Regions from separate parts of the Stenotrophomonas sp. S41 genome, predicted to be linked through region 2. Evidence: predicted binding sites of a transcription regulator. Region 2 holds the regulator's gene; the other holds the start of a gene.
What was found. The regulator FliA, encoded in region 2, starts transcription of late flagellar genes. The targets are predictions, from matches to a motif close to TAAAGTTTNNCNNNCNNNGGCCGATAA.

Region 1: the regulator FliA is predicted to act here: its motif matches at 5,277-5,303, upstream of IAE56_RS17290 (GGDEF domain-containing protein).

The regions. Positions count from the first base shown of each region.
Region 1 is NZ_JACVTV010000103.1:1,732-15,659, forward strand. Features, by position in the region: gene IAE56_RS17270 (GYF domain-containing protein) at 1-671, opposite strand, end outside; gene IAE56_RS17275 (lytic murein transglycosylase) at 703-2,862, opposite strand; gene egtD (L-histidine N(alpha)-methyltransferase) at 2,950-3,936, opposite strand; gene egtB (ergothioneine biosynthesis protein EgtB) at 3,933-5,204, opposite strand; gene IAE56_RS17290 (GGDEF domain-containing protein) at 5,347-6,651, shown strand; gene IAE56_RS17295 (YchJ family protein) at 6,633-7,025, opposite strand; gene IAE56_RS17300 (sulfite exporter TauE/SafE family protein) at 7,108-7,887, shown strand; gene IAE56_RS17305 (SbcC/MukB-like Walker B domain-containing protein) at 8,190-11,570, opposite strand; gene IAE56_RS17310 (DUF4194 domain-containing protein) at 11,587-12,288, opposite strand; gene IAE56_RS17315 (DUF3375 domain-containing protein) at 12,275-13,744, opposite strand; gene folE (GTP cyclohydrolase I FolE) at 13,857-13,928, opposite strand, start outside.
Region 2 is NZ_JACVTV010000017.1:7,464-22,459, forward strand. Features, by position in the region: gene IAE56_RS05905 (chemotaxis protein CheA) at 1-1,979, opposite strand, end outside; gene IAE56_RS05910 (response regulator) at 2,033-2,398, opposite strand; gene IAE56_RS05915 (STAS domain-containing protein) at 2,395-2,703, opposite strand; gene IAE56_RS05920 (chemotaxis protein CheW) at 2,830-4,092, opposite strand; gene IAE56_RS05925 (ParA family protein) at 4,089-4,871, opposite strand; partial or broken gene motD (flagellar motor protein MotD) at 5,017-5,895, opposite strand; gene IAE56_RS05935 (flagellar motor protein) at 5,897-6,637, opposite strand; gene IAE56_RS05940 (chemotaxis protein CheA) at 6,827-8,662, opposite strand; gene IAE56_RS05945 (protein phosphatase CheZ) at 8,665-9,270, opposite strand; gene cheY (chemotaxis response regulator CheY) at 9,270-9,662, opposite strand; gene IAE56_RS05955 (RNA polymerase sigma factor FliA) at 9,720-10,463, opposite strand; gene IAE56_RS05960 (MinD/ParA family protein) at 10,460-11,347, opposite strand; gene flhF (flagellar biosynthesis protein FlhF) at 11,334-13,055, opposite strand; gene flhA (flagellar biosynthesis protein FlhA) at 13,201-14,996, opposite strand, start outside.

The DNA of each region.
Region 1 (13,928 bases), on a different contig from region 2:
CGCCGGGCCAGCTCCTGCTCCAGCGCGGCCGGGTCGCTGCCGACCAGCGCGCGGGCCTGGGCGATCTGGCGCTGGCAGTGCCGCAGGTACCAGTGGTTGGCGAACACACCGGCGGTGACACCCAGCGCCAGGCTTGAGATGGACGAGAAGGCCTCCGGCACGCCGAGCAGGGCTTCGGCGACGCTGCTGACCACCAGCACGGCGATCCACAGCATCGCCACACGGTACATGCGCCGGTACATCATCCACGGCAGACCGAACAGGAACGCGGGCCAGTGCCAGGTGCCGGACGCATGGGGCACGCCCTGGTCCAGCCGCCAGCGCCGCCGGTACAGGGCGAAGTTGCGGCCGACCACTGCGGCGTACAGCGCCATGTCGCCTTCCAGCGGCTGGCTGTCCTGCGCGGGGCCCGCCAGCAGCGTCGGCGCCGTGTCGGGCGCGCGGTAGGGGTCATCGATCCCACGGTCGACGACAACCGCCGGAGCGGCGGCGTCGGCCGTCTGGGGCACCGTCTCGAGTTCGGCCAGCGGGCGCCAGGTCGGCATGCCCTCGCACCAGAGCAGGGTGGCGGCCCCTACCCTGCCCTCGGCCTGCAGCTGCCGCAGACCGGCCAGGTCGACCGGCCCCTCGCGCTGGCTGCTGTTGGCGTAGAACCACTGTGCGTCCTGCATGCATCGCTCCTTGTCTGTAACGGGGCCCCGCTCAGGGCTGGGGCTGGCTGGACAGCACCTGCACCAGCACGTGGCGGCCGCCCGGGGCCACGGTCACGACATCCGGACCGGCGTTTGCAGCCTCCAGGCAGACGTACTCGCGCCAGCCATCGCCGACGTCGGCCATCTTCGCCGCCGCTTCAGCGCCGGGGTTCCAGGCCACCAGCGCGCGGCTGCCTTCGGTACGCAGTTCGATGCGGCGCTTGAGCACCGGGTCGCGCAGCACGTAGCGGCCGCCGGCCGGGCTGTAGATGCGGTCGCTGCGGCCGGGGTCGCGCGGGTCGCGCAGCGACCACGGCCCCTGCTGGCGGCGGGTCTGGGCGTAGTTCTCGTACTTGTCCTGGTAGGTCACCCCATCCACGCCGTCCACTTCCACGCGGGTGGCATCGCCCACGCGGAAGTAGTTGTGCAGGGCCTGGGTGAAGGTGGCCGGTGCGCTGCCGGTGTTCTCGGTGACCAGCTGCTGGCGCAGCTCGCGGCCCACGCGCACGGTCATGGTCAGGCGCAGGCCGAGATCCTGCAGCGCCGGCGGCGCCAGGGTCAGCTCGATGCTGCCATCGTCGAGGCGGCGCGCCTGCTGCAGTTCCCACGGCAGGGTGCGGACGAAGCCGTGCGCCGGCACGTCATTGCCCTGGCCCTGGCGGCCAAAGTACGGCCAGCACACCGGGCTGCCGCCACGGATGGGGGTTGGCAGCTCGGCACGCGTGGGCGAAAGCCACATCACGTCGGGCTGGCCCTTGGGCACGAAGGACAGGAGCTGGCCGCCGAACACACTGATGGCGGCGGTGGCTTCGGGGGTTTCCACCAGCCAGGCATCAAGTCCCTGGAACTGGCCGCTGCTGACACCCTGTATCTGTTGCACGGTGGATCGACTCCGTAAGGCCGGCGACTGCACGGCACTGTAGTTGGCGGGAAGACTGAAACGGGTGGGCGCGGCCGGCGTGCGCGGTTCGGCCTGCAGCGCGCGCAGGATGCGCTGGCCGGGGCGGCCATCGGCGTCGGCCCAGCCCAGGCGGCGCTGCTCGACCTGGATCGCGCGCCGGCTGGCATTGCCGATCATGCCATCGGCACTGCCGATATCGTGGCCACGGGCCAGCAGCAGGGTCTGCAGCTGGCGGCGCTCGTCGCGGCCGAGGCCGGGATCATCGGTGGGCCAGGCGGTCGCCAGGCCGTTGCCGCCGCGCAGGCGATCGGCGAGGGTGGCGATGGCCAGCGCGTAGCTTTCGGCGGCGTTGTAGCTGTAGATCGCATCGTAGTTGCGGAAAACCAGCAACGCCGGGCCCTTGGCACCGGCCGGCAGCAGCAGGGCCGCGCGGGCATCGGCCGGCAGGCCCTGCGGCGCGGGGGCGCTGCCATCCAGGCCGGTGATGCCCAGTGCGCGCCAGTCGGCCAGCGCGCGACGCTGGGTGCGCCCGGCCTGCGCCGTCTTGAAGCCCTCGGGAATGCGTACCTCCATGCCCCACGGCTCGCCGCTGCGCCAACCGGCGCGCTTGAGATAGTTGGCGGTGGAGGCGAGTGCGTCGGGAATGCTGGCCACCAGATCGCGGCGGCCATCGCCATCACCGTCGACGGCAATGCGCGCATAGGTGCTGGGCATGAACTGGGTGTGGCCGAAGGCGCCGGCCCAGGAACCGGTGAGTCCCTGCGCCTGCAGGTCGCCCTGCTCGATCAGCTTGATGAGCGCCAGCAGTTCGCCACGGAAGAAGGGCTGGCGACGGCCGGCACAGGACAGCGTGGCCAGCGACTGCAGCAGCGGACGCTTGCCGAACACGCGGCCATAATCGCTCTCCACGCCCCATACGGCGACGATGGTGGCCGGATCGACGCCGTACTGCGCCGATACCCGCTGCAACAGATCGCGATGCTGCAGCAACATGGCGCGGCCATCGTCCACCCGCGGGCGATCGACCAGGGCGGCCAGGTAATCCCAGATCGGCGTGGTGAATTCCGGCTGCGCATCCAGCAGCGGCAGCACGCTGGGGTCGGGCTGCAGGCCGGCGGTGATGGCAGCGAAGCGATCCGCGGCAATGCCCTGCTTGCCGGCCGTGGCCTGCAGCTGCGTCATGCAGCGGGCGAAGGCCGGATCAGCGGCGGGTGTCGGTGGCGCCGTCAACGGCGCGGCCAGCGCGGCGGCCAGGCCGAGCGTGGTCATCAAGGGCATGGCGTCCTCCGTGTTGCCGGTGCTGGGGCCATGTTAGCGCGGGCAGACGGTCTGGCAGGCGCCAGGCATGGCCCGGCGCTACCGATGCGCAGCGGAGGCGCGCAGCAGGCGCAGGCCGTACGCCGGATCGGACGCATTCCAGTGGGCGATGGTTTCCAGCCCGGCCTGCTGCAGCAGGTGGTTGAAGCTGGCATCGGTGTACTTGTGGCTGTACTCGACCCGGATCGGTTCGCCGGCCTGGAAGTGGAAGGTCTGACCGTCCAGGTGCACGTCCTGCTCGCGCTGGCTGACCAGGTCGGTTTCGATGCGCAGGCGCGCGGTGCTGTAGCGGGCCTGGTGGCGGAAGCCGTCAAGATCGAAATCGCTGCCGACCTCGCGGTTGAGGCGGGCCAGCAGATTGAGGGTGAACGCGGCGGTGATGCCGTCGGCATCGTTGTAGGCGGCCTCGATCAGCGCCGGGTCCTTGTGCAGGTCGATGCCGACCAGCGCCAGGCCGTCACCGCCCATGGTCTGGCGCATCGCGCGCAGCAGGGCGATGGCCTCTTCGCCGGCGAAGTTGCCCAGGGTGGAACCGGGGAAGAACAACAGGCGCCGCGCCGCCTGGCGTTCCGGTTCGGGGACCTGCACCGGGCGGGTGAAGTCGGCGCAGACCGGCAGCATCTCCACCTTCGGCAGCGCCGGGGCGAGGTGGTCGATGCTGGACAGCAGCGCGGCGCGCGAGATCTCGATGGGGGTGTAGGCCACCGGATCGTGCAGGGCGGCCAGCAGCAGCGCGGTCTTGCGGCCGCTGCCACTGCCCAGTTCGACCACGTGGGCATGCGCGCCGACGGCGCTGGCGATTTCCGGCAGCACCCTGTCGAGCAGTGCCAGTTCGGTGCGCGTGGGGTAGTACTCGCGGGTGTGAGTGATCTGCTCGAACAGGCGCGAGCCACGCGCGTCGTAGAAATACTTGGACGGCAGCTGGCGCGCGGCGCACGAAAGGCCGGCCACGGCGTCGGCCATGATCTGCTGGCGGCCGGGGGTGAGGTCGGTCAGCGCCTGCAGCGCGTCCTGCACGGTACTCATGGAAGATCCCTCGCCAGGCGCACGCCGGAGAACTGCCAGCGCGCCGGTGGATTGAAGAAGTTGCGGTAACTGCTGCGGACGTGGCCGCGCGGGGTGGCGCAGCTGCCGCCGCGCAACACCCACTGGCCACACATGAATTTGCCGTTGTATTCGCCCAGGTTGCCGCCGAAGGGCTGGAAGCCGGGGTAGGCGCCATAGGCGCTGGAGGTCCATTCCCAGACATCGCCGAACAGCTGGCGCAGGCCCGTGCCCTGCCCTGCATGGGGATGCAGCTGGTCGTCGTCGGCGAAGTGGCCGCTGGGCGGCTGCGTGGCGGCGACCGCTTCCCATTCGAATTCGGTCGGCAGCCGTGCCTCATGCCAACGCGCGCAGGCGTCGGCTTCGTAATAGCTGAGGTGGCAGACCGGCGCATGTGGATCGAGCGCGCGCCAGCCGCCGAGGGTGTACTCGCGCTGCAGGTCGTCGTGCCAGTACAGCGGGTGCTGCCAGCCCTCGGCCTCGCACAGGGCCCAGCCTTCGCTGAGCCACCAGCGCGGATCGCGGTAGCCGCCGGCATCGACGAAGGCGCGGTACTCGCCGTTGCTGAGCGGGCGCTCGGCGATCGCGTGTGCGGGAACAAGTACGCGGTGCGGCGGCGATTCGTTGTCGTAGGCGAAGGGCGCGTGCTGCGGCCAGCGCGCTGCGCCGACGCTGACGATGCTTTCTTCCCGTGCAACCCAGCCCTGTGCGCTGGCCGCGCTGGTGACCGCCGCGAGGTCTTCGCGATAGGGCGGCTGCAGCGGGTTGCACCACAGCGCGTGCTTGATGTCGGTCAGCAGCAGTTCCTGGTGCTGCTGTTCGTGCTGCAGGCCCAGCTGCAGGTGCTGCAGCGCCTCTTCACCGAGATCGCCATCGGCCAGGCGCGCCAGCACCTGCTCATCGACGTGCCGGCGATAGTCGCGCACCTGCTGCAGCGAGGGCCGCGACAGCAGGCCACGGCGTGGGCGGGCATGGGCCGGGCCGAGGCTCTTGTAGTAACTGTTGAACAGGAAATCCCAGGCCGGATCCCACGGCTGGTGGCCACGTACGCTGGCCAGCACGAAGCGCTCGAAGAACCAGGTGGTGTGGGCCAGGTGCCATTTGGCCGGGCTGGCATCGTCCATGCTCTGCAGCATCGCGTCTTCGGCGCTGAGCGGTGCGGCCAGTTGCTGGCTGCGTCCACGCACGTGGGCGAAGTGGCTGGCGAGTTCACGCTGCGGGGCAGCGACGGCGAGGGTTGCGCTGTCCATGGGCCCAGCTTCGGCTGCCACGGGTGAGCGCGATGTCATCGCGTGGGGTCAGCGCATTCACATCGTGCCCATTCAAGAACCCTGCGCCAACGCCGCTAACGGCAGTGCTGCGGCCGTGTAGTGACCGCGCTGGAATTACCGCTTGTCCGATCATCCGCTCCGCCAGCCTGCGCATTACCTGTTCGTGCTGCCCGCCCTGCTGGTCGCACTGGTGCTGTGGGCCACCCTGGGCAACGAGGATGTGGGCCGCGCCGGCCAGCGCGTGCTGCCCTGGCTGCTGGCCTGCCTGGGCGCGGGGCTGGCGCTGATGTACAACCAGGTGCGCACGCTGTGCCTGCTGCTGCTGGTGGCGGCCGTGTTCACGGTGCTGCACCCGGACCTGGCCCACTACCTGCGGCTGGGCTACGTCAGCCCGCTGACGCCGCTGCGCTTCCATGCGGTATCCACCTGGCTGCCGCTGCTGTTTGCCGTGCATGCGCTGTGGCCCGAGCGTGGCCGGCGCCGCCAGGACCTGCTGCTGCGCGGGATCGGCAGCGGCACCCTGCTGGCGATCTTCATCCTGCTGGCCGCGCAGCAGCCGCAGGGCATGCATGACCTGCTGTCAAACCGGCACTTCGCCTGGATTCCGAGCGACTGGAACGCGCTGGCGCAGCTGCCGGCCCTGCTGTTCCTGGCGGCGACCGCTGCGCTGGGCTGGCAGGCCTGGCGGCGGCCGCGCCCCCTGCACACCGCGATGCTGCTGGCGCTGCTGTGCCTGTGGTGGATGCTGCCGCGCATCTTCCTGCAGCCGGCGCTGCTGCCGGCGCTGAGCGTGGCCGCACTGCTGCTGATGCTGGGCGCCACCCTGCAGGAATCCTTCCACATGGCGTTCCGCGATGAGCTGACCGGACTGCCGGGGCGGCGCGCCTTCAACGAAACCCTGCAGCGTGCCGCGGGCACCTACAGCATCGCGATGGTGGACGTGGACCACTTCAAGAAGTTCAACGACACCCACGGCCACGACACCGGCGATGACGTGCTGAAGCTGGTGGCCTCGCGGCTGGCGCGGGTGGGCGATGGCGGCCGCGCGTTCCGCTATGGCGGCGAGGAGTTCGCGGTGGTGTTCCTGGACCGCGCGGCACCGGCCTGCGTGGATGCGGTGGAAGCGCTGCGGCAGAGCATCGAGGACAGCCGCATGCAACTGCGTGACCGCAGCACGCGCAGCCGTGACGACGCGGCCGGGCAGCAGCAGCGCGGCCGCGGCGGCAGCGGCCAGGTGGTGCAGGTGACGGTGAGTATCGGCCTGGCCGACAGCCGCATCGATGCGCGCCCGGCCGGGGTGGTCAAGGCCGCCGACCAGGCGCTGTATGCGGCCAAGGAAGAAGGCCGCAACCGGGTCTGCGCGCACGGCGGCCAGCGCGTGCTGGCGGTGCGCGGCGGCGCCGAGGCTCAGACCGCGTCGAGGTAGTACCAGCGGCCGTCGATGCGCAGGAAGCGGCTGTGCTCGGTCATCCGCACCGCGCTGCCACCGCCGATGCGGTAGCGGGCGGTGAAGCGCACTTCGGCGCTGTCGGGGCCGGTGACGGTGTGATCGTTCACGGTCAGGCCCAGCCACTGGGTGCGCTGGCCTGGTGCCTCGTCCAGCGAAAGTTCGGCCGGGCGCGTATCCGGGTGCCAGGTCTGGCGCAGGTAGTCGGCCAGCTGCCGTACGTAGGCGCTGTAGCGCGAACGCATCAGGCGCTCGGCATCCGGGGCGGCCTCGCCAGCGTGGTAACGGCCGCAGCAGGCGGCGTAGTCGGCGGGCAGGCCGCAGGGACAGGGATCGGCGGGTGTGCGGGTCATGCCGGTATTGTCGCGCGGGACGCGGCCAGCATCCATCGGCGATAGGCGTATGCTGTCGCCCCCCATCCAAGTGTCGATCGCCGTGCTGGAACTGGTTCCCCCTGAGTTGTGGTGGTTGGTGGTGATTGCCTTCATCGCCGGCCTGGTCGATGCGGCGGTGGGCGGCGGCGGGCTGGTGCAGCTGCCGGGCCTGTTCACGGTGCTGCCGCAGCAGACGCCGGCGATGCTGTTCGGCACCAACAAGTTCAGTTCGATGTTCGGCACCGGCGCGGCCGCCTGGCGCTATGCGCGCAACGTGCGCTTCCCGTGGAAACCGGTGCTGTTCGCCGCCGGCACTGCCTTCATCTTCTCCTTCGCTGGTGCCACCGCGGTCAGCCTGCTGCCCAAGGAGGCGGTGCGCCCGCTGGTTCTGGTGCTGCTGGTGGCGATGCTGGGCTACACGCTGTGGAAGAAGGATTTCGGTGCACTGCACCGGCCGCAGGAGATCGGTCGCCGCGAGCTGGCGATCGCCCTGGCCATCGGCGCGGCGATCGGCTTCTACGACGGCTTCTTCGGGCCGGGAACCGGCAGCTTCCTGATCTTCCTGTTCGTACGCTTCTTCGGCCTGGATTTCCTGCGCGCCTCGGCGGCGTCGAAGGTAGTGAACCTGGCGACGAACGTGGCGGCGATCTCGTTCTTCATCCCCACCGGCAACATCCTGTGGCTGTTCGCGCTGCCGATGGCGGCGGCCAACATCTTCGGCTCGGTGGTGGGCACGCGGCTGGCGCTGAAGGGCGGCACGCCGTTCATCCGCAAGCTGTTCGTGGGGCTGGTGGTGGTGCTGATCGCGCGGATGGCGTGGGATACGTTCCGCGGGGCGTGATCCACCGCGTCGCTGGCGCCTCACTCCTATGTGGGCGATCGGATGAGGGCGCATGGCAGGACACGCCGTGAACCCATCCATGGGGGCTCGTGAGCGCCATCCATGGCGCTCGCGGTCCTGCCATGCGCCCTCACCCAACCGCTGCCCGGCCTCTGCGCGAGCGCGGAAGCTGGGAGCAAGAGCAGAGCGGCTTCTGGTAGGTGCCAACCTTGGTTGGCACGCTGTTGCTGGTCGCGCAGAGCAGCCGAGCATGGCTCGGCTCTACAGGGGATTGCTGGTCGCGGCAGTGCCGGCCGAGGCGGTCAGGCCTCGGCTTCTTCCGGTTCGTTGGCCTGCTGGCGGCTGCGCTCGGGCAGCTTCAGGCGCTTGCCTTCTTCGTCGTACTCGATGAGCAGGACGCCCGAATCGTGGCGGCCGCTGATCTCGACGAAGCAGGCGCCGCCGATGAACGGCTCCAGCGTCATCACCGACTTCAGCGGGGTGGCGACCACCATCTGGAAGCCGAAGTTGTCGAAGATGTTCATCGCCAGCGCGGTGAACTCGTTGTCGGCCTTGTCGAAGGCTTCGTCGAGCACGACGGCGGCATAGCTGGGCAGCTGGCTGTCGGCGCCACCGAGCTGGTAGCGCAGCGCCGCGGCCAGGCAGGTGGTGGCCAGCTTCTGCCGCTGGCCACCGGACTTGCCGGCGCCGCTGCGGTAGATCTCGACCTGCTGGCGCGTTTCCGCATCCAGCTCCACGCCGATGAACTCGACGTGCATGCGCACGTCCAGCACCAGCTCGCGCCAGCGCTTGTCCTCGCCTTCCTGCGAACCGAGGCGGTTGACCAGCTGGCGCAGCACGGTGAACTGCGATTCGGCCAGCTCGCGCTGTTCGGTCTGCTGCTGCGACAACACCTCGCGCAGCTGCAGGTGGAACTCACCCACTTCCGGCAGGCGGCGGTCGCTCAGCTCGATGGTCAGCAGGGTGCCGCGGTTGAACGGCACCTGTTCCAGGCTGGCGTTGACCTCGTCCAGGCGCTGGCCGATCGACTTGCGGGCCTCGGCACTGTGGCGCTGCAGGGCCAGCAGGTTGTTCTTGCTCTGGTTCTGCAGCAGGTCGAAGAAGCGCTCTTCATGCTGCGGCAGGCCATCGCGTTCCAGGCGTTCCAGGCGGGCGAGGAAATCCTCGGCCGAGGCCACCGATACGGTGAAGTCGCCCGATTCTTCCGGCCACTGCTGGATGAAGCGGCGGAAGCAGCCCAGCAGCAGGTTCTCGACACGATTGACGTCCTGCTGCGAGGACGACAGCTGTTCGTTCAGCGCGTTACTGACCTGGCGCATGTGCGCTTCCAGCGTTTCCAGGCTGAGCGGCCCCTGCTCCTGCAGGCGCTCGGCCAGGCCCGCTTCCTGGTCTTCGGCCAGCGCCGGCAGCACCAGGGCGCGGCTCTGCTGGCGGGCACGGTCCAGGCGGTCGCGTTCGCGCACCAGCTGGCCGCGCTCGACGCGGGTGTCTTCATAGGTCCGGCGGGCCTGCTCGATATCGGCGCGCACGGCGTCGATCTGCTTGGCCAGGCGGGCCAGGTCGGCGTTGCCTTCGCGCAGGTCGCGCAGGGTGGCTTCGATATCGGCCAGGCGCTGCTGCGGCGCGACCACGTCGATCTCGTTCCACTGGATGCCGATCAGTTCGTGGCAGGCCAGGCGGCGTTCGTTGTCGCGGTCACGCTGGCCGCGCAGGCTGGCGATATCGGTATCGCAGCTGGCGATGCGCTTGGCCAGTTCCTGCGCTTCGCGCTCGAACACGACGAGCTTGTCGCGGTTGTTGAAGCCGAGGATCCAGCGGCGACGGTCGTTCACCGCGCTGCGGTCATCCTTCTCGAAGCGGTCGCCCGGATGCTTGACCTGGCCTTCGCGGGTGATGCCGCGGTCGACGTTGCGCAGCTGCTTGGCATCGACGCATTCGTAGTCGAAGCGCTTGCCCAGCTCGCGGCGCAGCCAGCCTTCGAAGGCGTGGTCACGCAGTTCCAGCTTGTGCAGCAGCGAACGCGCGGACGGTTCGCGGGCGAACGCATCGTCGTTGCGGCGCACGCGGTAGTAGGTGAAACGCATGCCGAGGTGGGTGCGGTTCACCCAGTCGGCCACTTCGTTGTAGTGCTTGTCGTCCACCAGCAGCGACTGCGCGAAGCCGCCCAGCACGCGCTCGATGGCGCCCTGCCAGTTCTGCTCCTCGGTGCGGACCTGGATCAGTTCGCCGACGAAGGGCAGCGAGGCTTCGGAAATGCCGGTTTCCTCGGCCAGGCGTGCGCGCAGCTTCTGCATCGGTGCGGGAATGCTGGACGGCGTGCGCTGCATCGCTTCCAGTTCGCCACGCACTTCGCCGAAGCGACGTTCGTCATCGCGCTTGCCGCCCAGCCGTTCGCTGATCGCATCGTCCAGCGCCGCCGAAGCACGCTGGCGGTCCTGCAGTTCGTTCTGTGCGCGCTCGACCAGTTCGGAGAACCCGTGCGCGTCTTCCGGCAGTTCGGCCTGCAGGTGGCGCGCGGCCTCGCGGGCCTGCGCCTGCTTGGCCAGGCGGCGGTCGCGCTCGGCTTCGGCGCGGCCCTGCTCGCGTTCCAGTTCCTCGATGCGCTCACCGCCCTGCTGGCGGCGCTGCAGTTCCAGCTCGGCCAGGCGCTCGGTGTGGTTGTCCAGCGCCGCACGGCGCTGGGCTTCTTCGCCCAGCAGGCCGCGGTCGCGCACGTCCATCTCGCGCAGGCGCGCTTCGATCAGCAGCTGGCGGCGGCTTTCGCGGAAGCTGTCGATGCCCAGCTTGAGGGTCTCGTCATCGCCGCGCTGGCGATGCATGTGCTTCAGTTCGGTGTAGTGCGCGCGCGCCGGCAGCAGGGTTTCCACCTGGCGGCGCGCGGTGACCACCGCCTGGTGCGCACCGTCGAGTTCGGCGAAATCACTGACCAGGCGCTCGGCGGCATCGAAGGTGCGCGGCGTGTCCAGCATGAAGTCGCGCAGGAAGACGTTGAGGTCGCCCAGGTTCTTCGCCGACTGCGTCTTGTGCAGCAGGCGCAGCGCCATCTCGTTGTCGATGCCCAGCAGGTGGCGGAAGCGCTCGGCGTAGCCGGAGAACGTATCGAAGTGGTGGATGTCGGCCAGCTTCTGCTTCAGCTTGCGCAGGTCCAGGTCGAAGCCACCGAGGTCCTTGGCGATATCGAACGGGCGCTCGGCGATCATGTAGTGCTTGCGCACGTCGCCGGCCGAAGTGCCGTTGCCGGAGATCCACAGCAGTCGCACCAGGCACACCACGCGGCCATCGCCGGCGCGGTATTCCAGCACCAGTGCGGTCCAGGTCGCGCCCTTGCGCAGGTACTGGGTGGCGATTTCGCCGGTGCCGCTGTCCTGCTGGTCGGCCCACGCGCCACGCACGTAGGAGACCAGGTTGCGGTCGCGGCCACTGCGCTCGGCTTCACGCGCGGCGGCGTTGAAGTCGACGATGGCTGGCGGCGTCAGCAGCGCGGACATCGCATCGAGCAGGGTCGACTTGCCCGAGCCGGAACGGCCGACGAACAGGAAGCCGCGCTCGGCGATCGGCACTTCGGTCAGGCCGTTGAAGGTGCCCCAGTTGTGCACCTGCAGGCGGCGCATGCGGAACTGCTGCAGGCGCGGGTCCGGCAGGCCTTCATTGAACAGGGCGGGAGTGTGCTTGGAAATGGCCATGCGGTGCTCGGGTCTCTCAGGCTTCTGCAGCCGGGGTTTCGCGCAGCTGGCGGTACACCGCCGAAAGCTGGGACACGTCTTCGGCGGAAAACATCAGCTTCAGCGCCGGCGAGACTTCGTGGCGGTCTTCCTGGCCGCCGAGGCGGGTCAGGATGTGGTTGTCCTTCATCTTCTGCACGGCCGAGGCGACGCGGCGGTTGAAGCCGGCGCGGTCGGTGGACAGGTTCTTCTCGTAGATCGCCAGCGCTTCGGCCATCTCGGCATCGGCGACGACGGCGCGGTTGCCGCGCGCATCGGCCTCGGCCAGCTGCTGGCGCAGGTACAGCAGCAGCACCGAATCGATGAAGGTCAGCGGCGAGGTGCGCAGCAGCACCGGCGCGTCGACGTCTTCGGTATCGGCCTGGCGGGTGAACGCCACGCCGCTGTCACGGTCCAGCACCAGTTCCAGGAACAGGTCGGCCAGTGCCGAGCGGATCGCGGCTTCGCTGCGGATCAGCGCCGGCCACAGCTTGGCGTGGCGCAGCTGGTCGATGCTGGGGCCGATCAGCAGCTGGCACAGCGCGCGGCGCGCATCCAGCGGCAGGCGGCCGGTATCGCCCATGTAATAGACGTCGTTGCCACGACGCGGCTGTGCGGCAACCGGTGCCGGTTCGGCCTCGTAGGCGTCTTCGACCAGGTCGGGCGCCGCTGCTTCGATGGGATCTTCATGCCAGCTCATGGCGTCTCTCCTGGGTGAACCAAACCAGCGGAATACGTGCGCGGCGCACCTGGCCGTCGCCGCCGCGCCATTGCGCAAGCTCCTGCTCGCCGGCGACCACGTTGCCGAAGCGCGTGCCCAGCGACAGATAGCCGATGACGCTGCCCAGGCCCTGCGGCGCTTCGCGCTGGGCCAAGGCTTCGGCGATGCTCAGGCGCGGCTGTGCGTCCAGCAGTTCGTGCAGGTCGCGGCGCAGGGTACGGAAGTCGATTTCCGACGAGGCCACCAGGTCGCCCACGCTTTCCAGGCTGATGGCGGCTGCATCGTTGTATTCGACGTTGCCATCGACCTGCGCGCTGCGCGGGTCGTGCAGCTTCCACTGCGACCACGAACGCAGGCGGCTGGTGGTCAGCTGCAGGTCGCGGCCGATGCTGCGCTGGGCGGGGAAATCATCGCGCAGGGCCAAGGCTTCGGACTGCGCCTGTTTCAGCAGCTGGTTGAGGCGGCGCTGTTCCAGGTAGCCACGGCTCTGCACGAAGCCGCGCAGGCTGCGCGCGAAGTTCTGCAGCACGTCGTGCACCTGGCCGCCGCGTTCCAGCATGGTGCTGGTGAAGCCGCGCAGAAAGTTGCGTTCGTTGCGGTCCAGGCGACGGGCGAAGCCGCGCGCGAGCACGGCCTCCAGCGCGGCGTCGAGCTGGGCGCTCTGTTCGGCATCGTTGAGCAGGCGCCAGAACGCCTGGAAGCTGCGGCCGGCATCGCTTTCGCCGATGACGTCGACGCCTTCGAACAACTGCGACAGCACGTCGCCGCGCTCGCCTTCGTCGTCGATGATGCGTTCGCGGAAATCGCGGTTGAGCTGCTCGAAGTCATCGCGCACGCGGCGGAAGTCCTCGGTCAGTTCGTCGGCCAGGCCGATGATCTGGCGGGTGCGCTCCAGCGCGCGCTTGCCATCGAGGGCGACCACGCGGCCGGCGCCGACGCGGGCGATCTCGGCATCGATGCGGTCGCGCTCGTCGTGCAGCGCGGACAGGCGCGCATCAGGATCGGCTTCGGTCTGTGCGGCCAGCGCGGAGAGCTGCTCGATGACCAGCGCCAGGCGGCTTTCGGTAGCGGCCACGCGGGCCTGCTCCAGGCTGTCAGCGAAACGGATCGCCTGCAGCGCCTGGGTCGACAGCTCGTACTGCTCCTGGTCGGCGCCTTCGGGCAGGCGGCGTTCCAGCCAGCCCTGGGCCAGCCAGTGGGCGATGTAGGCCTGGGCGGTACGCGGCAGCTCGCGCGACAGTTCGTCGCCGGCCAGCTGGTCCAGCGCGCGTTGCAGGCGCTCGTTCAGTACCGAGGACGGCAGCGTGCGCTCGCCGTCCATCAGCAGGCCCTGCAGCAGGCCGATGATTTCCGGGGCGTGGTCGGCGGCAAGCAGCTTCCACTGGGGCTGTTCGCGCAGATGGCGGTAACGGGCAATACGTTCGCGGTGCTTCATGCAGCGAAGGGATTCATGGACGCAGAAGGCTGCGGGCAGCCATGCACGGCCGCCGCGGGGGCAGCCGTGGACGTGCCGGCCACGCGGGGCCGGCGCGGTGCGGGCAAGCGGTTCAGCGCCTGCCGCCCACTTCGATGAAGCGCAGGAACTCGGCGCGGGTACGCGCGTCGTCGCGGAAGCTGCC
Region 2 (14,996 bases):
AGCGAACGCACCAGGCCACCGATGTCGACGATCAGGGCGACACGGCCGTCGCCAAGGATGGTGGCACCGGACACCCCGCCGATGCGGCGGTAGTTGTTCTCGATGTTCTTCACCACCACCTGCTGCTGGCCGACCAGTTCGTCCACTTCCAGGGCGATCTTCTGCCCATCGCCCTCGACCACCACCACCAGCGATTCGCTGTTGGCGCTGCGGGCGCCATAGCCGTAGTACTCGCTCAGCGAGAGGATCGGCAGGTACTCGCCACGCACGCGCAGCACGCGGCCTTCGCCGGCCATGCTGCGGATGTCCTCGGGCTGCGGCTGCAGGGCTTCCAGCACGTAGGCCAGCGGCAGGATCAGGGTTTCACCGGCCACCGCCACGGTCATGCCGTCGAGGATGGCCAGGGTCAGCGGCAGGCGGATCAGCGTGCGCGTACCGCTGCCCAGGCTGCTTTCGATCTGCACTTCGCCACCCAGTGCCTGGATGTTGCGGCGGACCACGTCCATGCCCACGCCACGCCCGGACAGATCGGTCACTGCATCGGCGGTGGAGAAGCCGGGCTGGAAGATCAGGTCCCAGACCTGCGAATCGGTCGGGTTGTCCGGTACGGCCAGGCCGCGTTCGTGTGCTTTGGCCAGGATCTTGTCGCGGTTCAGGCCGCGGCCGTCGTCGCTGACTTCGATGACGATGTGGCCGCCCTGATGCGAAGCGGCCAGGGTGATCGTACCGGTCTCGTCCTTGCCTGCGTCACGACGCACGTCCGGCATTTCCAGGCCATGGTCGATCGAGTTGCGGACCAGATGGACCAGCGGGTCGGCGATCTTCTCGATCAGGCCCTTGTCCAGTTCGGTGCCTTCGCCCACGGTGCGCAGGCGCACCTGCTTGCCGAGGCGGGTCGAGAGGTCGCGGACCAGGCGCGGGAAGCGGCGGAACACCGCATCGACCGGCAGCATGCGCACGCCGATCACCGCTTCCTGCAGGTCGCGGGTGTTGCGTTCAAGCTGGTCCAGGCCGGCGAACAGGCTTTCGGCATGCACCGGGTCCAGTGCGTGCGAGACCTGCTTGAGCATGGCCTGGGTGATGACCAGTTCACCGACCAGGTTGATCAGTGCGTCGACCTTGTCCACGCTGACGCGGATCGAGGTTTCGGCTTCCTGTGCGCCGCCACCACTGGCGGCCGGCGCGGCGGGGGCGGCTGCAGCCACCGGTGCAACGGGGGTGGAAGGGGCAACAACGGGTGCAGCGGGGGCCTGGGTGGCCAGGCTCGGCGGCGCGGCCGGACGGATGTCCAGTTCGCAGTCGTCCAGCACCCAGGCAAAGGTGTCTTCGATCTTGCTGCGCGGCACCTTGCCGACCAGGCCCAGGTCCCACGCCAGGTGGGCCTCGAGCGGGTCGAGCTGGGCGAAGCCGGGCAGGCGCTCCATGCGCGCGGCGACCTGCAGCGAACCCAGGTGTTCCAGTTCGCGGATGATGCGCAGCGGATCGTTGCCGCTCATGAACAGCGACGGCGCCGGGGTGAAGCCGATCTGCCAGGCTTCGGGCGTATCGTCGACCTTGGCTTCGGCAGCGGCCGGAGCGCTGGCGGCCACCTGGCCGGACAGCACCGCTTCCAGGCGCGCCTTCACCTCGGCGACGGCGGCCGGGTCAGCGGCCTGGCCGTGCTCGGCTTCGCGCAGCAGGGCGCGCAGTACGTCCACCGAGGACAGCATCGCGTCCACCGCGGCCGGTTCCAGTGCACGCTTGCCGGCACGCAGCTCATCCAGCAGCGTTTCCAGCACGTGGGTCAGGCCGGCGATCGCATCGAAGCCGAAGGTGCCGGCGCCACCCTTGATGGAGTGGGCGGCGCGGAACACCGAATTGATGATCTCCGCGTCCTGTTGCCCCGATTCCAGGGCCAGCAGGCCGGCCTCCATCGCGTCGAGGCCTTCGCGGCTCTCCTCGAAGAAGGTGGCGTGGAAGCGTTGCAGGTCCATGCTCATGGCAGAGGCAATCCGGAAACGTGGGGTAGGGGCGGTTCAGGGGTGCCGGGCGATCAGCCCAGCACCTTCTGCACGGTGGCGACCAGCTGTTCGGGGTTGAACGGCTTGACCAGCCAGCCGGTGGCACCGGCGGCCTTGCCTTCGGACTTCTTGTCCGCAGCCGACTCGGTGGTCAGCATCAGCATCGGGGTGAACTTGTAGTCCGGCAGCTGGCGCAGCTCGCGGATCAGGCTGATGCCGTCCATGTTCGGCATGTTGACGTCGGTGACCACCGCGTTGAAACGCTGGCCCTTGGCGCGACCGAGCGCGACCGCGCCGTCTTCGGCTTCTTCGACGGCAAAACCGGCCGAGGTGAGGGCGAAGGAAACCATCTGGCGCATCGACGCCGAATCGTCCACCACCAAGATACGTGCGCTCATGCAGCGTTCTCCACAGATTTCAGGTTGTCATGGGGTACGTCCAGGCCCAGGGCCTGGGTGACGCCCAACAGGCGGGCGGCGTCACGGAAGGTTGCAGTGCAACCGTGGAAGCCGGTGCCCAGGCCCGCCTCGCGGCGCGCCTGCACGAACGCACACAGCACCTGCACGCTGGCCGTGTGGATGCGACCGACCTGGCTTGCGTCCAGGGTCAGTTCGCCTGCTTCCACCACAAGGGGCGAAAGGCGGTTCTTGAGCTCGGTGCTGTTCTCGATGCCGAGATCGTCACCCAGTTCGACAGTGCTCATCGTTGCTCCGGACAAACGGTTCCGAGATCCATAACGGCACCCGGCAGGGGTTCTTTAGGGTTGAATCGATTGGCCGCATATCCACGCGGGCGCGTCCAGTAGGTCCACGCCATGCGTGGATGGGACTCAGGCCAACAACCGGGTCGCATCGAGCAGGATCATCGGTCGCTGGCTGATGCGGGCCACGCCGCGGAACAGCTCGTTGGAGATCTGGCAGATGCGGGCGGTATCGGGCGGCTCGATCTGCGAGTCGGTGAGGCTGGCCACGTCCTCGACCGCCGACACGCGCAGGCCGAGGGTTTCACCGTTCTCTTCCAGCACCACGATGCGGGTCTGCGCATCGTCTTCGGCGGTGGCCGCGCCCAGGTGGATGCCCAGGTCCATCACCGGCACCACCTGGCCACGCAGGTTCATGATGCCGAGCATGGCCGGGGCCGTGCCGCGCAGCGGCAGCAGCGGTACGGGCAGCACCACTTCCTGCACCTTCAGCAGTTCCAGTGCATAGGCCTGGGTGCCACAGCGCAGGCGCAGCCAGCGCGAGGTGCGTTCGGCGGCGCGGCGGTTGTGCGGGTTGGCGCCATGCGGCGGCTGGTGGGCCTGCGCCTGCAGTTCCTGCCAGCTGCCGGGGCGGATGCCGGGCGGCGCATCGAGGGCGACGCGCGGCGGCGGTGCGACGGCGGCGCGTGCGACCGGCGCAGGGGCAGGGGCAGGGGCAGGGCGCGGCGCTGCCGGGATGGGGGCTGCGGGCACGACCGGCGCCGGCGGCGGCACAGCCTCGCCTATGGCGGCGGCCTCGAAGGCGGCCTGCAGGGCAGGGCTGTCGGTGTGCGCCAGGCGATGGCTGTCGGCGCTGTCGGTTTCGTAGATCACTTCGTCCGGCAGGTCGTCCCAGGTCGGCTTGGGGGCGTCCGGCCCGGTGGCGGGTTCGGGCGCCGCTGCGCTCGCCGGAAGTGCCCCGGCGCTACCGGTGGTGTCGCCGGTCTCGTAGACCACTTCGGCGGGCAGGTCATCCCAGGTCGGTTCGCGTTCGGGTGCCGCAACGACGGCGGCGGTTTCGGGTGCCGCTGCGCTCGCCGGGCGTGGCCCGGCGCTACCGGGGGTGTCGCCGGTCTCGTAGATGACCTCGGCCGGCAGGTCGTCCCAGGTGGGTTCGCGTTCGGGCGCCGCGACCACGGCGGCTTCGAAGGCGGCTTCCAGCAGGGCGTCGTCCACGGCGGTTGCAACGGCCGTGTCGCCGGTTTCGTAGATGACTTCGGCTGGCAGGTCGTCCCAGGTCGGTTCGCGCTCGGGCGCAGGCGCGGCGGCGACCGGCGCCGGCGGCGCGGCGACGGCGATGGCCTCGCCCAGCAGCTCGTCCAGATAGTCGTCCAGCACGCCGGGGGTGTTCATGCTGCCTGCTCCAGGGCACGCGCGTCTTCGCCGAGGATCCAGTTCAGCGCACGGCGATAGGCCGCCAGGCCGCGGCCCGGGTAGTCCTCGCCCACGCTGGGCAGGGTCAGGCCGGCGGCATTGCTGATGCGGGTGTCGATCGGGATCGCGTCTTCCCACACGCGGGTGCCGTGGCGGTCCTGCATGGTGCGCAGTGATTCGTTGCCGGCGCGGGTGCGGCGGTCGAACAGGGTCGGCAGGATCGAGATCGGCAGCGGACGGCGGCGCGAGCGCTCGACCATCTCGCCAGTGCGCACCATGCCGTCCAGGCCGTGCAGGGCCAGCGGCTCGGCCTGGGTCGGAATGATCAGGCGGTCGGCTGCGGCCAGCGCGTTGATCATCAGCAGGCCGAGGGTCGGCGCGCAGTCCAGCAGGATGTAGTCGTGCTGGCCATGGTGGCGGGCCAGCGCGTTCTGCAGCGCGAGGCCAAGCCCGGGCTGGTTGGCGCTGCGCCGTTCCAGGGTGGCCAGCGAGGCCTGCGCGCAGACGTAGTCCAGGCCGCCGATGCTGCTGGGGTGGCTCAGCGTGGACAGCTCGGCCGGCGGCGCGCCGAACAGTTCCAGCACGCCGGCCGGCGCCGGCTCGACCGGCACGCCGAAGGCGCGGGTGAGCGAGGCGTGCGGGTCCAGGTCGATCAACAGCACGCGGTGGCCCTGTGCGGCCAGGCCGCGACCGAGGGCGAGGGTGGTGGTGGTCTTGCCGACTCCACCCTTCTGGTTGGCGACTGCCCAGATGCGCATCGGGTTACTCCTTCATTGCCGGGGGAACGGCGGCGCCGACGCGGCTGCCAGCCGGCACCGGCAACTGCACCGGTGCGATGGGGGAAACAGGGGCGCCGCGCGGTGCGGCAGCAGCTTCGGTGGTCGCGCCGGCGGCGGCATTGCCGCCACCTGCAGCAGCGTTCAGGCGATCGCCCAGCGGATCGACGGCATGGCTGGTGTCGGCCAGGATGATGACCATCACCCGCCGGTTGCGGTTGCGGCCCTGTGCGCTGTCATTTGCGTCGCGCGGGCGGAACTGGCCGTAGCCGACCATGGCCAGCCGCGAGGGCTGCACGCCCTGGTCGGCGAACAGGTGCACCACGCTGGCGGCGCGACCGGCCGACAATTCCCAGTTGGACGGGAAGGTCGCGGTGGCGATCGGCACGTCGTCGGTGTGGCCTTCCACGCGCACGCTGTTGGGCACATCACGCAGCACCTCGGCCAGGCTGGCCAGGGTCTGTCGTGCGTGCACGTCCAGCGCGGCCGAGCCGGTCGGGAACAGGATGTCGCTGTTGATCTCGACTTCGATCCACAGCTCGGTGCGGCGCACGCTGATCATGCCGCGGTCGATCAGCGGCGACAGCGCGGCGGTCAGGCGGTCGGCGATGCTGTTGAGCTGGCGCTCGGCGCGCGCGATCTGTTCCTGGTTGTGCACCGAGACCGGCATGCGCATCTGCGAGGCCATCGCCGGCAGCAGGGTGGGATCGTGGGTGGGCGTGGGCGCCGACGGACCGATCTTCGTGCCCGACTTGATCACAGAGGGGCTGTCCCAGCCGCCGCCCTGCACCTGCTTGTTGCCCACCTGCACCGGGTTGATGGTGCGCGGCGCACCGCCGAAGGCATCGGTCAGGGCATCGGCCATGATCCGGTACTTGCCCTCGTTGACCGAGGAAATGGCGTACATGACCACGAAGAAGGCGAGCAGCAACGTCATCAGGTCGGCATAGGGGATGGCCCATGCCTCGTGGTTGGCGTGCTCTTCGTGGTGCTTGCGGCGGGCCATGTCAGTGCAGGAAGCCGGTGAGGTTGGTTTCGATGTTGCGCGGGTTCTCGCCCTGGGCGATCGAGATCAGGCCTTCGATGACCATTTCGCGGTCGCGGGTGTTGTGCGCGATCACGCCCTTCAGCTTGGCGGCGATGGGCAGGAACAGCAGGTTCGCCGAGGCGATGCCATAGATGGTGGCGGTGAACGCGGCGGCGATGCCGTGGCCCAGCTTGCTGGGGTCGGCCAGGTTCTTCATCACCGCGATCAGGCCCAGCACGGCGCCGATGATGCCCAGGGTCGGTGCATAGATGCCCATGGCCTCGAAGACCTTGGCCGCGGCCTGGTCCTGGTGTTCCTGGCCGCTCAGTTCGATTTCCAGCATGTGCCGGATCGATTCGGGCTCCACGCCATCGACCAGCAGCTGCAGGCCCTTGCGCAGGAACGGGTCGCGCTGTGCTTCCACCTGCGATTCCAGGCCCAGCAGGCCCTGGCGGCGGGCGATGTTGCTCCACTCGACGATCTGCTTGATCAGTTCGTGGCGGTCGCTGTGCGGCGGGCGCACGACCCAGCGCACGATCTTGAAGGCGTGCTTGAACACCGCAGGCGCGGTGTGCAGCAGGATCGACGCCACGGTGCCGACGATCACGATCACGAAAGCGGCAGGCGACCACAGCGAAGCCAGGCCGGCGCCCTTCAGGATGCTGCCGCCGACCAGCGAGGCCAGGGCGAGAAAGAGTCCAATGAGGCTGAGTCTATCCATGGGTCCGGTATCGGCTTGTGTGAATGGGACTTGAGACACCGGTAGATCGTGTACAGACGGTAGTCACAGTTTTCGGGTCGCGGGGGGGGGGGGGGGGCCCCCCCCCCCGGCCGGGGGGGGGGGGGGCGCGCCGCCCCCCCCCCCGCGGGGGCCCATACCGGGTCGCGCGGGGCCTGGCCCGGCGTGGCTTCAGCGCAGGCCGTCCACGTCCAGGATCAGGGCCATTCGACCATCGCCGATCAAGGTTGCACCGGCGTAACCGCGCAGGCCGCGCAGGGCCTTGGGCAGTGGCTTGATCACCACTTCCTCGCGGCCGCGCACCTGGTCCACGACCAGACCGAAGCGGGCTTCACCAGCCTGCAGCACCACGATGGTCAGCAGGGTGGAGGCGGCCGGCGTCACATCCAGCCACTGGCGCAGGTCGACCAGCGGCAGGGTGTGCGAGCGGCGGTCCAGCACCGCACGGCCATCGAACCAGCCCAGCGAGGTGCGCGGCGCGTGCAGCACTTCCATCACGCGGGCCAGCGGCAGGGCGTAGACATCCTCGCCGGCCTGCACCAGCAGGGTCGGCAGGATGGCCAGGGTGAGCGGCACGCGGATCAGGAAGCGGCTGCCACGGCCCAGTTCGGACTGGATCTGGATCTGCCCGCTCAGTTCGCGGATGCGCGACTGCACCACGTCCATGCCGACGCCGCGGCCGGAAATATCGGTGACCTGCTGCTTGGTCGAGAAGCCGGGAAGGAACACCAGGTGCAGGCATTCCTCGCTGCTCAGGCGGGCGGCGGCTTCCGGATCGATCAGGCCCTTCTCGCGTGCCTTGGCGCGCAGCTTTTCCGGATCGATGCCGGCACCGTCATCCTGCACTTCGATGCTGACGTAGTCGCCTTCCTGCTGCGCCGACAGGCGCACATGGCCCATCCGCGGCTTGCCCTGCGCTTCACGCAGGTCAGGCATTTCCACGCCGTGGTCGATGGCGTTGCGCACCAGGTGCACCAGCGGGTCGGCCAGCGCTTCGACCAGGTTGCGGTCCAGTTCGGTCTCGGCGCCGATCAGCTCCAGGTCCACTTCCTTCTGCAGCGAACGGGCGACGTCGCGGGCCACCTTCGGGAAGCGCGAGAACACCTTGCCGACCGGCTGCATGCGGGTGCGCATGACCGCCGACTGCAGGCGCGCGGTGGCGATGTCCAGCGTCGACACGGCGCGGTCCAGCTCTTCGTCGCGCAGGCGGGTGCGCAGGGTCTTGAGCCGGTTCCGTGACAGCACCAGTTCGCCGATCAGGTTGACGATGGCGTCCAGGCGCTTGGTATCCACGCGCACGGTGTGTTCGGCTTCGGCCACCGGCTTGTTCGCCGCCGGCTTGGCCGCCGCACGCGGCGCAGGTGCCGGTGCCGGCGGGGCCGCGACCGGTACCGCAGCCACCGGCTTGGCGCCGGGCACGGCACCGCCATGCAGCTGGTCGAGCAGGGCTTCGAATTCGTCTTCGCTGATCAGGCCGTCGTCGGCCTTCTTCGGCGGTGCGACCGCGGTCGGGGCATTGCCGCCGTGCAGCTGGTCGAGCAGCGCCTCGAACTCGTCGTCGGTGATCAGGTCGCCGCCGGCAGCGGCCGGTGCGGCCGCCGTGGCGGCGCCCACGGCGGGGCTCGCGCCACCGTGCACGTCGAACTGGGCGATCAGCTCCGGCGGCGCATAGCCGGGCTCAGTGCCGGACGACACCGCGTCGAGCATCGACTGCAGGTAGTCCAGCGACTGCTGGGCGGCATCGAAGTGATGGGCCTGCAGCACGGCCTGGCCGGCACGCGCGGCGCCCAGCGCTTCTTCCGCCGCATGGCACAGCTCGACCATGGCGGTGATGCCGAGGAAGCCGGCGCCGCCCTTCAGCGTGTGGTAGCCACGGAAGACCGCGTTGAGCTGGTCGTTGTCCTGCGGTGCCTGTTCCAGCGACACCAGCTGTTCGCCCAGGCGATCCAGGATTTCCTGGGCCTCGATGATGAAATCGGCAGTGATGTCGTCGGCAACCGCGCTCATGCTTACAGCCCCAGGTCCGACAGCAGGTCGTCGGCGTCGTTCTGCGAGACCGCGTGGCGGTCCAGTCCCTTCAGTGCCGGCCCGGCAAGTTCCGGGTCGGTGCGATGCTGTTCCGGCGGCAGGCCGAGTGCGCCGAAGCCTTCGTGCACGCGGCGGACGATGCCGACCACGCGACGGATGATCTGCCCGGTCAGGTCCTGGTAGCTCTGGGTCAGGGCGATCTCGGTCAGGTTGTGGCGGATGCGCTCAAGCTGCTCATCCTGGCCCGGCTGCAGGCCATCGGCACGCAGCTGTTCGGTCAGGGCGCGGCATTCCTCGGCCAGGTCCAGGGTGCGGTGGGTGGCCTGTTCGGTCATCGCCACCACGTGGTCCAGGCGTGCGCAGGCATCGTCCAGCTCGCCGGCCTCGTCGGGCACGGTCGGCAGTTCGCCCAGGGCCTGGCCCAGCTCGCGGGCCAGCCGCGAAAGGCCGCTCATCATCGGCTGGGTACGCGCGGCCACGAGGCTGTCGATGCGCTGGCGCCAGGCGGTCTCGTCACCCGACTCCAATGCATCCAGGGCCTCCTGCAGGCGCAGGGCGAGGGCGCTTCTGTCGACCTGGGCGTCCATCAGGCGCTCGCTGCCAGGCGTTCGAAGATCTTGCCGAGCTTCTCTTCCAGGGTCTGCGCGGTGAACGGCTTGATGATGTAGCCGTTGACGCCGCTCTGGGCCGCTTCGATGATCTGCTCGCGCTTGGCTTCGGCGGTCACCATCAGCACCGGCAACGTCTTCAGCTTGGCATCGGCGCGGATCGCCTTGAGCAGCTCGATGCCGGTCATCACCGGCATGTTCCAGTCGGTGACCACGAAATCGAACGGCTGGCTCTGCAGCAACGACAGCGCGGCATGCCCGTCCTCGGCTTCGGCGGTGTTGGTGAAGCCCAGATCGCCCAGCAGGTTCTTGACGATGCGACGCATGGTCGAGAAGTCGTCGACGATCAGGATGCGCATGTTCTTGTTCAAAGCAGAGTTCCTTTGTTGTTCACTGCGGGCGGCCGGGGGCAGCCGCCTCGCGCATGTTCATTCTTCGAGGCCGGCGTCGGCCGCCTCGAAAACCTTCAGCCGGCCGCGCAGGCGCAGCACGGCCTGGCCGTGGATCTGGCAGACCCGCGATTCGCTCACGCCGAGCACCGCGCCGATCTCCTTCAGGTTCAGCTCCTGCTCGTAGTAGAGCGAGAGCACCAGCTGTTCGCGCTCGGGCAGGTGGCCGATGGCCTTGCCCAGCTCGCGGCCGAACTCGCCGCGCTCCAGCACCTGCTGCGGGGTCGGGCCGCCCTGGGCAACCGTGTCCAGCTCGCCCTGGTCCTCGATGCGCGATTCCAGGCTCAGCACCTGGCCACGCGAGGCGTCTTCCATCAGGCGCAGGTACTCGGGCAGGGGCATGTCCATCGCCGCGGCCACCTCGGTGGCGCTGGCGGCGCGGCCGCTGCTCTGCTCCAGTCGGCGGATGGTGGCGGCCGCGTCGCGGGCACGGCGGTGCACCGAGCGCGGTACCCAGTCACCACGGCGGATCTCGTCGATCATCGAGCCGCGGATGCGGATCGAGGCGTAGGTCTCGAACGACGCGCCCTGGTCGGCGTCATAGCTGCGCGAGGCTTCGATCAGGCCCATCATGCCGGCCTGGATCAGGTCGTCCACCTCGACGCTGGCCGGCAGGCGTGCCGCCAGGTGGTGGGCGATGCGCCGCACCAGGTCGGAATGCTGGGCGATGACATCGGTCGCGCTGGCGCGCTGGACTTCCTTGTACTGGGCTGCACCTTTCATACGGTCACCCCACGCTGCTTGAGGATGCGTTCGAGGAAGAACTCGACGCCGCCACGCGGTTCGGTCGGCGCCTGCCAGCGGGCGGTGCGGCGGGCGATCTCGGTGATCGCCAGCGCGGCCGGGCTGGACGGGTAGGCCTTGACCACCGGCTGCTGGCGCTGCACCGACAGGCGCAGCCAGTCATCCTGCGGCACGCAGCCCAGGTAGTTCAGCGAGACATCGGCGAGGAACTTCTCGCAGACGCGGGTCAGCTTTTCGTACAGCACGCGGCCCTCGTTGGGGTCGCGCACCATGTTGGCCACCACCTGGATGCGGTCCACGCCACGTTCGCGCGAGAGCACCTTGATCAGCGCGTAGGCGTCGGTGATCGAGGCCGGCTCATCGCAGACCACCACCACGGTGTCCTGCGCGGCCTGGCAGAAGGTCAGCACGCCATCGGTGATGCCGGCGGCGGTGTCCACCACCATGATGTCCAGCTCGCGTTCCAGTTCGGAAAACACGTTGACCAGGCCGACATGCTCGGCCGGGGCCAGTTCGGCCATGTGCCGGCGGCCCGAGGCGGCCGGGACCACCAGCACCCCGTTGGGGCCCTCGATGATCACGTCCTCCAGGCTGCAGCGGCCGGCCACCAGGTCGGCCAGGGTGAACTTCGGGTTCAGGCCGAGGATGACGTCGATGTTGGCCAGGCCCAGGTCGGCGTCCAGCAGCAGGGTGCGTTTGCCCATGCCCGCCAGCGCCACGGCCAGGTTGGCCGACACGTTGGTCTTGCCCACGCCGCCCTTGCCGCCGGTCACCGCGATGGTGCGGACAGGGCCAAGCGGCTCGCTGCGGGTGGCCGACAGCGGGAAGGTATTGGTCAGCTTGGCGTACTCACGCGACGGCATGGTTCAACTCCGGGTTGCAGGGCATATCGGCCGCTCGGCGCAAATCTTCAAGGCGAAGTACAAGATTGGCTGCACTGGCCCGGTGCAGGTCCTCCGGGACGTCCTGGCCATCGGTCACCCAGGTGATCGGCAGGGCGTGGTCGACCGCCACCGACAGGGCGTTGCCGAAGCGGCCGGTCTCGTCCAGCTTGCTCAGCACCAGGCCCTGCAGGTTCGCCGCGCCGAAGCGGCGGACGACCTCGTCCATGTCGCCGAAGCTGGTGTTGGCCGGCAGCACCAGCAGGGTGCGCACCTGGCGTGCGGCGCGCAGCCACTGCAGCTGGGCGGCCAGGGCACGATCGCGCGGGCCGAGGCCGGCGGTGTCGATCAGCACCAGCTTGTAGTCCTGCAGGCGCTCCAGCAGCTGGTCCAGGTCGGTGCCGCTGTTGGCCTCGTGGACGGCGATGCCGAGCTGGCGGCCGTAGCCGTACAGCTGCTCGCGGGCGCCGACGCGCATCGTGTCGGTGGTCACCAGGGCGACGTCACGCGGGGCATGCTTCTCGGCGAAGCGCGAGGCGAGCTTGGCGATGGTGGTGGTCTTGCCGGCACCGGTCGGGCCGACCAGGGCGATCACGCCGCCTTCTTCCAGCGGGTCGACCGGGGCGATCGGCAGCTTGCGCGAGATCAGCCCCAGCATCAGGCCACGGCCGCGGTGGGCCTCGGTCTCCAGCGGGATCTGCATGGCCACGTCGCGCGACAGGCCGGCATCGAAGCCGTACTCGTCCATCAGGTCCAGGGCGGTGGCACGCACCGCGCTGCCGCGCAGGCGCTCATCGGTGAATCGGTTCATCTCGCGCTCGATGACCTGGCGCATGCCGGCCACTTCGTGGCGCAGCTGGCGGATCTCGCCGTCATCGGCAGCGACCATGGTCAGTGCCGGGGCCGGGGCCAGCTGCGGTGCCGGTGCCGGGGTCGGCAGGGCGTCGGCCAGCGGCGCCATATCGTTGGCGGGCATTTCGGCGGCCGGCGCTTCGATGGCGGCGACCACGGCGGTGGCCGATGCGACTGCGGCTTCGACTGCGGCTTCGACCGGAAGGGCGGCGACGGCCGGGGCCGGCAGCGGCAGCGGCGGCGGCAGGACTGCGGCGTCGTCTTCCAGCGGCGGGTCGATCAGGAAGCGGGCGCGGTTGATCGGCGCGGCGGCGACCACGGCGGCGCTGGCCGGCGGTGCCACGATGGCGCTGGCCGGCGGTGCCACGATGGCGTCGGCGTACGGGGCGAAGATCTGCTCCGGCAGTGCCGATTCGTTGACGCTGGCGCGGGCCAGGGTGGCGGCGAAGCCGGTGCTGCCGCGGGTCGGCACGATCTCGTCGGCGCTGTCCAGGGTGCGGCCGGTGGCGCCGACGGCGGCGCGGGCGAGGGCGGCGACGGCCGAGGTGGTGGCGGCCACCGGCTCGGCGGCCGGGGTCGCGGTGCGGCGGCGGGTCACCGCGGCGATCACGGCGTCGGCGGCGGTGCGCGGCTTCGGCGGCGGCGGCGGGGCGATCTCGCGGCGCGAGGCTTCCAGTGCACGCTGCACGGCGCTCTCGTCGTAATGGGCGGCGGCGACGATCTCCACGCCTTCCTCGATCCGGCGGTTGGACAGGATCACGGCGTCGGGGCCATGTTCCTTGCGCACCAGGTTCATGGCCGAGCGCATGTCGGCGGCGACGAATCGTTTGATTTTCATGCTGTGGTCACGGGACGAAGTCGGCGGAGTGGCGGTCGAGGAACGCGGGTGGTCGGTGGTCTGCACGGTTCGGGTTCCCCTTGGAATCTGTCGTGTATTGCGGTTTGAAAGTGGTGTCTGTTTTCTGGCGCGTGGAAGGCGGGCGTCAGCTGATCGTTCCGACCAGTTTCAGGCGCTTGTCTTCCGGCACCTCGCTGTAGGCCAGGACCGACAGCGACGGAACGCTGTGGCGGACCAGGCGGGCCAGCGCGGCACGCACCGGGCCCGGTACCAGCACGACCGCCGGCTCGTTTCGCGCTTCCTGCTTGCTGACACATTCGGCCAGGCTCTGGTGCAGTCGCTCTGCGAGTCCGGGTTCCAGCGCGGCGCCGTTGCCCTGCGTGGACTCCTGCAAGACACGTTCCAATTGCGGGTTGAGGGTGAACACCGGCAGCTCCGCCGACATTCCGGCGATCTCCTGCACGATGAAGCGGCCCAGCGCGGTGCGCACGGCAGCGGTCAGCGTGGCCGGGTCCTGGCTCATGGGGGCGTGCTCGACCAGCGCTTCGGCGATCTTGCGCAGCTGGCGGATCGGAATGCGCTCGACCAGCAGGTTCTGCAGCACGCGCACCACCGCCGACAGCGGCAGGGCCTTCGGCGTCAGATCTTCGACGAGCTTGGGCGCGCTCTTGCCCAGGTTGGCCAGCAGGTGCTGCACTTCTTCGTGGCCCAGCAGTTCCGGCGCGTGCTCGCGGATCAGGTGCGACAGATGGGTGGCGACCACGGTGGCCGGGTCGACCACGGTGTAGCCCATGGTCTCGGCCTGGGCACGCTGGTGCGGCTGGATCCAGGTGGCATCCAGGCCGAACGCGGGGTCCTTGCCGGCGATGCCTTCCAGCGGGCCCAGCGCGCTGCCGGGGTCCAGCGCCAGTTCGCGGTCTGGGTGGATGTCGGCGGTGGCCACCGGCACGCCATGCACCAGCACGCGGTAGCCGTTGGCCGGCAGTTCCAGGTTGTCGCGGATGTGCACGGACGGGATCAGGAAGCCCACGTCCTGGGTCAGCTTGCGGCGCACGCCCTTGATGCGCGCCATCAGCTCGCCGCCCTGGTTGGCATCCACCAGCGGGATCAGCCGGTAGCCCACTTCCAGGCCCAGCGGATCGACCGGGCGCAGCTCGTCCCAGCTCAGTTCGGCGGTGGGGGCGGCGGCCGGGCGGCCGAGGGCATTCAACGGGCCGGCTTCAGCGGCGGCCGCGGCCGGATCGACAGCCGGCGCCTGGCTCTTGCGGTACAGCTTCCAGGCGATGAAGCCGAGGATCGCGGCCAGCGTCAGGAAAGCGACGTTGGGCATGCCCGGCACCAGGCCGACCAGGCCGATGATGCCGGCGGTGATGGCCAGGGCGCGGTACTGGCCGAACACCTGGCCGGTCATGGCCTGCGCCATGTCCTGCGAGCGCGAGGCGCGGGTGACCAGCATCGCCACGGCGCTGGAGATCAGCAGCGCCGGCAGCTGCGCCACCAGGCCGTCACCGATGGACAGCAGGGTGTAGGTGGCGGCGGCATCGCCGAACGGCATGCCATGCTGCAGCACGCCCACGGCAAGGCCGCCGAGCATGTTGATGAACAGGATCAGGATGCCGGCGATGGCGTCGCCGCGGATGAACTTGCTGGCACCGTCCATCGCACCGTAGAAGTCGGCTTCCTCGCGGACTTCTTCACGACGGGCCTTGGCTTCTTCACGCGTCAGCAAACCGGCGTTCAGATCGGCGTCGATGGCCATCTGCTTGCCGGGCATGGCGTCGAGGATGAAGCGCGCGGTCACTTCCGAGACGCGCCCGGCGCCCTTGGTGATGACCACGAAGTTGATGATGGTGAGGATCGCGAAGACCACGATGCCGACGGCGTAGTTGCCGCCGATGACGAATTCACCGAACGCGGCGATGACCTTGCCGGCCGCGTCGT